One region of the Saccharothrix camelliae genome, then DNA from elsewhere that is predicted to be linked to it. Evidence: riboswitches for the same ligand, from Rfam matches in the RefSeq annotation. Region 1 holds a riboswitch; the other holds the start of a gene.
What was found. Region 1 has a riboswitch for cobalamin ahead of AB0F89_RS25505 (prenyltransferase/squalene oxidase repeat-containing protein). Riboswitches for the same ligand answer to the same signal wherever they lie in the genome.
Positions count from the first base shown of each region.

Region 1 (4,163 bases):
TAATGCCCAGGTCGCTCGGCCGGGCGCTTGTCCGGTGTCGACCGGCGCACCGCGAGCCGGGTGAGGGCGACGCCGACCAGGACCACGGCCATGCCCGCGAGGACGCGCGGCGTCAGCGGCTCGTCCAGCACGACCGCGCCCAGGGCGACGGAGACGACGGGCAGCAGGTAGCCGACGGTGGCGGCGCTGGTGGGGCCCTCGTCCTCGATGATCCGGTAGTTGAGGATGAACGTGACGCCGGTGCCGAAGACGCCGAGCACCACCACAGCGACGACGGCCGTGGCGTTGGGCGTCGCCGGGGTGCGGTCGAACGGGAGCGTGACGGCGGCCAGGACGGTGGCGGCGGTGAGCTGGGCGGCGGACATCGCCACCGGGCCTCCCCTGCCGACCAGCTTGCGCCCCATGTAGGCGAACGCGACCGCGTAACCGGCCGCCGCGCCGAGGAGGGCGAGCACGCCGGGACCGGCGCCGCCGTGCTGCCACGGGGCGAAGATGAGCAGGACGCCGGCGAAGCCGAGGGCCAGGCCGGCGACCCGGACCGGCGTGACGCCGCGGTCCGTGCCGACGGCGAGTCCGATCAGGAGCGAGAACAGCGGGGTGGTCGCGTTGAGGACGCCCGCCACCCCGGAGTCGACGGTCCGCTGGCCGATGGCGAAGAGCAGGAACGGCAGGGCGTTGCAGAAGAACGCGGCGACCGCCAGGTGCCCCCAGAGCCCGCGGGGCAGCCGCTGACCGCTCGCGCGGGCCAGGACGAGCAGGGTGGCGGCGCCCAGGGCGCAGCGGGTCACGGTGATCTGCGCGGGTGACAGGCCGGTCAGGGCCAGCTCGATCCACAGGAAGCACGAGCCCCACAGCAGGGCCAGCGCCGCCACCCGCAGCACGCCTCGTCCGGTCATGGGATCACCGTCGCGCACGCCGAACTTCAAGAAAAGTGAAACCTCATGACACAGCTTTAAGCAACGCTACAACGTCATCCAGTACCTGAATGGTGAACTCGGGGGTCCTGAACGTTCGACACGCGGGTCCTGGATGTAGGACTCTCGCGAGAGTCCTACATCCAGGGCGCGAGAGTCCTGCGGTCGGGGCCCCCGAGTTCAACGCTCAGCGGGTGTGCACGAGCAGCTTGTCGACGCCGTGCACGATGGACGCGGCGCGGAACGCCGGGCGCTCGGCGGCCAGGCGCAGGTTCGGGAAGCGGCGCAGCAGGGCCGGGTAGGCGGCGCGCAGCTCCATCCGGGCCAGCTCGGCGCCCACGCAGCGGTGCGCGCCGTGGCCGAACGCCAGGTGCGACGAGGCCGGACGGCCGGCGTCGAACTGCGGCGTGCCCTCGCGGTTGGCCGCCGACAGCGACACCACGACCACGTCACCCTCCTCGACCTGCTGGTCGCCGACCCGCAGCGGGTGCCGGGCGAACCGCGGGAACGCCACCTGCACCACGCTCAGGTGCCGCAGCAGCTCCTCGACCAGCGGCGCGGTGGCCGCGTCGTCGTCGCGCATCGCCGTCCGCGCCGCGTCGTCGCGCAGCAGCACGATCGCGCCCAGCGCGAGCATCGACGCCGTGGTGTCGAACCCGCCGGTCAGCACGCCGTCGGCCAGGCCGGCCAGCTCGATGTCGCTGACGTCGTCGCCGTGCTGGCGGATGATCGAGCCGATCAGGCCGTCACCCGGCGACCGGCGCTCGCGGCGCACGATCTCCTCCATGTAGGACAGCGACTCCGAGATCGCGCCCAACGCCTGCCCCGCGCCCCCGAACAGGTCGAACCGGGCCGCCGCCAGCTCCTGGAACCGGTCGCGGTCCTCGTAGGGCACGCCCAGCAGCTCGCAGATCGTCAACGACGGGATCGGCAGCGCGAACTCCTGCACCAGGTCGACCGGCCCGTCGGCGGCCTCCATCGCGTCCAGCCGCTCGGTCACGATCGCGTCGATGCGCGGCACGAGGCGGGACAGCCTGCGCATGGTGAACTCCGGCGTGAGCAGCTTGCGCAGCCGGGTGTGGTCGGGCGGGTCGGCGAACCCGAGGCCGCCGGGCGACTGCTCCAGCCGCCCCACCGCCTCGCCGAGCCGGGCGTAGTCGTTGCTGAACGCACCTGTGTCGGAGAGCACCTTCTTCGCTTCGTCCTGGCCCGTGACCAACCACACGCGCAAGCCGAACGGCACCGGGATGCGGTGCACCGCCGCGGTCTCGCGCATCCGCTCCAGCTCGGCGACCGGGACCACCCCGTCCCGCTTCAGCGGGACCAGCGCGCGGTCCGGGAGCAGCGACAACGCCCGCGAACCGATCTTGCCCAACACCCACCGCGTCGCCGAACGCCGAGCGACCCACGCCACCAAGCCGTCGCGCACGGACGCCAAAGTCGTCATCGAACACCCCTCTTCCCCAGGTCGAATGTTGGACGGTAACCGTACGTAGGGGTGAGCAGCATCGCGCCAGAGGCGGATTGACACACCGGTAACCGTGACAGACGATCGGCAATCGCGCGTGAGAATCGGGGGAAGCCGGTCGAAGTCCGGCGCTGACCCGCAACGGTAGGTCCCGACCGGGACGAGCCCGAACACCCGTCGCGCGCGCCACGCTCCAGACACCGTCGAGGTCACGGGTCGGAGCCCGGGGGAAGTCGGTGACGGCTGTCCGGGGTCCGCTCGCGCCCAGCGCCCGGAAAGGCCGAACATGCCGTTGAGACGGACCGCCGCCGCCATCGCCGCCGCCGCTGTCGCCGCCCTCGCGTCGGTGGCCACCGCGCAGGGCCAGGCCGCGCAGGGCGCGCCCGCGCCGACGGCGGACGTGAGCGACGCCGCCGCCGGGTGGCTGGCCCGCCAGCTCGTCGACGGCGACCACCTGGAGATCGTCCTGGACGGCACCGCCTACCCCGACCAGGGCCTGACGCTGGACGCGCTGTTCGCGCTGACCGCCGCCGGCGTGGCGTCCGACAACGCCGACGGCATCGCCGCCTGGCTCGCCGAACCGGCCATCATGGACAACTACCTGCACTTCGGCGACCCGGCCGAGTCGTTCGCGGGCGCGCACGCCAAGCTCGCGCTCGGCGTGCAGGTGCACGGGCAGGACCCGACGAGCTTCGGCGGCGTCGACCTGATCGCCGACCTGACGGCGTTGCAGGACCCGTCCGGCCGGTTCCGCGACAAGACGCGGTACACCGACTACTCCAACGGCTTCACCCAGGCGTTCGCGGTGCTGGCGCTGGACCGGTGGGACGGCGCGCCGCGGGCCGCGGTCGACTACCTCGTCGGCGAGCAGTGCGCGGACGGCGGCTTCCCGCTGATCCTGGAGGCCGAGACCTGCGCGTCCCACGTGGACGCCACCGCGATGGTCGCGCAGGCGCTGCTGGCGGTCGACCGGACCGCCGAGGCGGACCGGGCCCTCGACTGGCTGGCCGGCGTGCAGCAGCCCGGCGGCGGGTTCCGCGACCAGGGCGCGACCGACGAGGGCAACGCCAACAGCACCGGCCTCGCGGCGCAGGCGTTGCGCGCGGGCGGCCGGACGGCCGAGGCGGACCGGGCGGCGGGGTTCCTGACGTCGGTGCGGGTCGGCTGCGCGGCCGCGGCGGCGGACCGGGGCGCGATCGCGTTCGACAAGGCGGGTTTCCAGCGGGCCACGTCGCTGCGCGCGAGCGCGCAGGGCGTCCTCGGGCTGGTCGGCGTCAACTTCGCGGACCTGACGGCGGAGGGCGGCACGCCGGGCGCGCCGGTGCTCGACTGCGCGGACGTCCCGCCGACGTCGACCAGCTCGGAGACCACGACCACGACGACCACCGCCACGACGACCACGACCGAGGCGACGACCACCACCGCCGACACGAGCACGGCCACGAGCACCACGACGGCGGTCGTGGTCGCGGTGGCCGGTCACGGCAACCTGGCCCGCACCGGCGCCTCGGTCGGCCCGGCGCTGTGGATGGGCGTGCTGCTGCTGGTGGGCGGCGTGCTCGCGGTCGTGCTGGCGCGCAAGCGGCACGCGGGGGCGGGCAGGTGACGGCACGGCGCACGACGGCGGCCGGCCCCCTCGACCGCACCGCGCCGTGACGGGCCGGTGGCGGGCGGTCCTGGCGACGGCGGCCGTCGTCGGGCTCGCGCTGATCGGCGTCCCGCCGAGCGCCCAGGCCGCGGACTGCGCGGGCGTCACCGTGGTGGTGGACTTCGGCCCGTTG
Region 1 is NZ_CP160453.1:5,706,547-5,710,709, reverse strand. It holds gene AB0F89_RS25515 (DMT family transporter) at 1-896, opposite strand, end outside; gene AB0F89_RS25510 (cytochrome P450) at 1,102-2,361, opposite strand; cobalamin riboswitch at 2,440-2,579, shown strand; gene AB0F89_RS25505 (prenyltransferase/squalene oxidase repeat-containing protein) at 2,669-3,988, shown strand; gene AB0F89_RS25500 (hypothetical protein) at 4,035-4,163, shown strand, end outside.

Region 2 (4,163 bases), 1.9 Mb from region 1:
CGACCAGGTCGTCGGTCGACAGCGTGCCCGGCAGCACGGTCAGCACCTCGTCCCGCTCCACCAGCGGCCGGCCGATCACCGCCGCGCCGGCGCTCACCGACGTCACGCCCGGCACCACCTCGGCCTCGTACCGGTGCGCCAACCGCTTGTGCAGGTGCATGTAGGAGCCGTAGAAGAACGGGTCGCCCGCTGCCAGCACGACCACCGTGCGACCGGCGTCCAGGTGCGCGGCCAACCGGGCCGCGCACTCCTCGTAGAACGCGTCGATCTCGCCCTGGTAGTCGTCGGAGTCCTCGGTGGTGACGGGGTAGACCAGCTGCTCCTCGACCTGCCCGGCGCGCAGGTAGGGCGCGGCGATCCGCCGTGCCACGCTGCGGCCGTGGCGGGCGCTGTGGAACACGACCACGTCCGCCTCGCCGATCAGCCGCGCCGCCTTGACGGTCACCAGCTCCGGGTCGCCCGGACCGACACCGACGCCGTACAGCTTGCCCGTCATTCGTCCTCGCTCGCGATCGCGTTGATCGCCGCCGCGGTCATGGCGCTGCCGCCCCGCCGCCCGCGCACGACCAGGTGCTCCAACCCCAGCGCGTTGGCCGCCAGGGCGTCCTTCGACTCGGCCGCGCCGATGAACCCGACCGGCACGCCCAGCACGGCCGCCGGTCGGGGCGCGCCCGCCGCCACCATGTCCAGCAGGTGGAACAACGCGGTCGGCGCGTTGCCGATGGCGACCACCGCGCCGTCCAGCCTGTCGCGCCACAGCTCCAGCGCGGCGGCGCTGCGCGTGTTGCCCATCTCCGCGGCCAGTCCCGGCACCCGCGGGTCGCTCAACGTGCAGACGACCTCGTTGTCGGCCGGCAGCCGACGCCGGGTCACGCCCGCCGCGACCATCTGCGCGTCGCACAGCACCGGCGCGCCCGCCAGCAGGGCGGCACGCGCGTCCCGCACCACGGCCGGCGAGAAGCCGACGTCCCCGACCAGGTCGACCATCCCGCAGGCGTGGATCATGCGCACCACCACCCTGGCCACGTCCTCGGGGAACCGCGCCAGGTCGGCCTCGGCGCGGATGGTGGCGAAGGAGCGGCGGTAGATCTCCGCGCCGTCCTTGACGTAGCTGGTCACCTGATCTCCTCGTACCCGTCGCCGGTCGCGACGAACTCCACCGCGCCACCCGCCGGCCGACCGCACCGCCGGGCGCAGCCCGACCAGTGCGCGCGACCCGGCGCGGTCCGGGTCTCGATCCACCGGGCCGCGTCGGCCCGGACGTCGGCCAGCGACTTCGCGCACCCCGGCCGGCCCGTGCAGGCGCTGACGCCGTGCCACGGCGAGTCCGGCGACGTGAACAAGCCGCCGGCACCGCTCCCGGACGGCAGCACCACGCTCCGCCACGGCGTGAGCCGGACCGGCACGCCGGCGAGCAGCCGCGCGTCCCACCGGCCCAGCGGAACGCCCGCCACGACGGCGGAACCGTGCGTCCCGGGTGCGACGGGCGTCACAGCCGGTTCGATCCGGGCGTCACCCGGAACGCCCAGCGCGGCCGTGATCTTCCGCACACCGCCGTCCACTTCGGACAGCCGCCAGGCGTCGCCGCGCAGTCGCTGGAACAGCTGAGCGGCGGTCACCACGGCCTCGACCGGGTCGGTGACGCGGAGCCCTGAATCGTGTCCCGCCAGGAACAACGCGTCACCGACGAGCCCGATGTCACCCGACAGGCCGCTGACCGCGTGACCCACCGTGACCAGGAAACGCCCTGGCAGGGCCGCCAACCCCGGTTCCGAGCACAGGGCCGCGTCGATCGAGCCGACCAGCGCCTGGTTGTCCTCCAGCGGCGCGGCGACGATGTTCCGCACCCGCTCGTGCGTCATCGAGGGCAGCAGGCCGACGTCGCGCAAGCGTGCGCCGAGTTCCGTTTCCGCACCCGGTGGCAAGCCCCTGATCTGCAGGTTCGCCCGCGAGGTCAGCTCCAGGGACCCGTCGCCCAGCTCCAGCGCGGCGGTCCGCAGCGCGTCCACCTGGACGGCGGTCAACGCGCCGCCGGGCACCCGCACGCGGGCCAGCCCGCCGTCGGCGGCCTGGTGCACGTCGATCGCTCCCGGGCAGGCGTCCGGGCGAACTCGGTCGGTGGGCATGGTCTGGATGCTAACTGCCGTTAGGGTGACCTCCGAACGGCGAAGCAGCAGGAGGAAGCCGGTGGAAATCCGGCGCGGTCCCGCCACTGTGACCGGGGGAGGCCCCGGGAGTCAGGAACTCCGCTCGCCGTAACCCACGACCGGGGCGAGGACCCCCGAGGGATGGAGCCCGCACGTGATCCTGCTGCTGTCGACCTCCGACACGGACCTGCTGTCCGCTCGCGCCAGCACTGCCGACTTCCGCCTGGCCAACCCCGCCCGCACCGCTGTGGACGACCTCCCGGCGCTGGTGGAGGGCGTCGACCTGGTGGTCGTGCGCATCCTCGGCGGTCGCCGGATGTGGGAGGAGGGGCTGGACTGGCTGCTCGCCTCCGGCCTGCCGGTCGTCGTGCTGGGCGGTGAGCAGAACCCGGACGCGCCGCTGATGGAGCTGTCCACCGTGCCCGGCGGCGTCTGCGCGGAGGCGCACGCCTACCTGGCGCACGGCGGCGCGGCCAACCTCGCCCAGCTGCACGACTTCCTGTCCGACACGGTGCTGCTCACCGGCCACGGCTTCGCGCCGCCCGAGCCGACGCCGACCTGGGGCCTGCTGGAGCGCGACGACGCGGGGGAGGGGCCGACCGTCGCGGTGCTGTACTACCGCGCCCACCACGTGGCCGGGAACACGGCGTTCGTGCACGCGCTGTGCGACGCGATCGTGGCCAAGGGCGGTCGCCCGCTGCCGGTCTACTGCGCCTCGCTGCGCGCGGCGGACCCGGGGCTGCTGGCCGAGCTGGGCAAGGCCGACGCCCTGGTGGTCACCGTGCTCGCGGCCGGCGGCACCAAGCCCGCCGCCGCGTCCGCCGGCGGTGACGACGACGCGTGGGACGTGGGCGCGCTGGCCGCGCTCGACGTGCCGATCCTGCAAGCCCTGTGCCTCACCGGCAGCCGGGCTTCGTGGGACGACAACGACGATGGTCTGTCCCCTTTGGACACCGCCACCCAGGTGGCGATCCCCGAGTTCGACGGCCGGATCATCACCGTGCCGTTCTCGTTCAAGGAGGTCGACGAGGACGGCCTCACCGTCTACGTCGCCGACGAGGAGCGGGCGGCGCGGGTCGCGGGCATCGCGGTCCGGCACGGCAGGCTCCGGCACATCCCGCCCGCCGAGCGCCGGATCGCCGTCATGCTCTCGGCGTACCCGACGAAGCACTCCCGGATCGGCAACGCGGTCGGGCTGGACACCCCGGCCAGCGTCGTGCGGCTGCTCGCCGCGATGGCCGAGCGCGGCTACGACATCGGTGACGAGCTGCCCGGCGTGGCCGACCTCGACGGCGACGCGCTGATCCACGCCCTGATCGCGGCCGGCGGCCAGGACGCCGACTGGCTGACCGAGGAGCAGGTGCGCGGCAACCCGGTCCGGCTCCCGGCGGCCCGCTACCGCAAGTGGTACGCCACCCTGCCGGAGGACACCCGGCAGGGAATGGAGCAGCACTGGGGCGCGGCGCCCGGCGACCTGTTCGTGGACCGGTCGGCGGACGCCGACGGCGAGATCGTGCTGGCCGCCCTGCGCTCCGGCAACGTCGTGGTGATGGTGCAGCCGCCGCGCGGCTTCGGCGAGAACCCGATCGCCATCTACCACGACCCCGACCTGCCGCCGAGCCACCACTACCTGGCCGCCTACCGGTGGCTGGAGGACGAGTTCGGCGCCGACGCCGTGGTGCACGTCGGCAAGCACGGCAACCTGGAGTGGCTGCCCGGCAAGACCGTCGGCATGTCGGCGGGCTGCGGCCCGGACGCGGCGCTCGGCGACCTGCCGCTGATCTACCCGTTCCTGGTCAACGACCCGGGCGAGGGCACCCAGGCGAAGCGGCGGGCGCACGCCACCCTGGTCGACCACCTGGTGCCGCCGATGGCCAGGGCCGACAGCTACGGCGACATCGCCCGGCTGGAGCAGCTGCTGGACGAGCACGGCAACATCGCCGCGATGGACCCGGCCAAGCTGCCGGCGATCCGGGCCCAGATCTGGACCCTCATCCAGGCCGCCAAGCTCGACCA
Region 2 is NZ_CP160453.1:7,601,369-7,605,531, reverse strand. It holds gene cobJ (precorrin-3B C(17)-methyltransferase) at 1-496, opposite strand, end outside; gene AB0F89_RS33275 (precorrin-8X methylmutase) at 493-1,119, opposite strand; gene AB0F89_RS33270 (hypothetical protein) at 1,116-2,126, opposite strand; cobalamin riboswitch at 2,134-2,268, shown strand; gene cobN (cobaltochelatase subunit CobN) at 2,302-4,163, shown strand, end outside.
Region 2: linked by a shared signal. The riboswitch ahead of cobN (cobaltochelatase subunit CobN) and the one ahead of AB0F89_RS25505 (prenyltransferase/squalene oxidase repeat-containing protein) in region 1 are both predicted to bind cobalamin.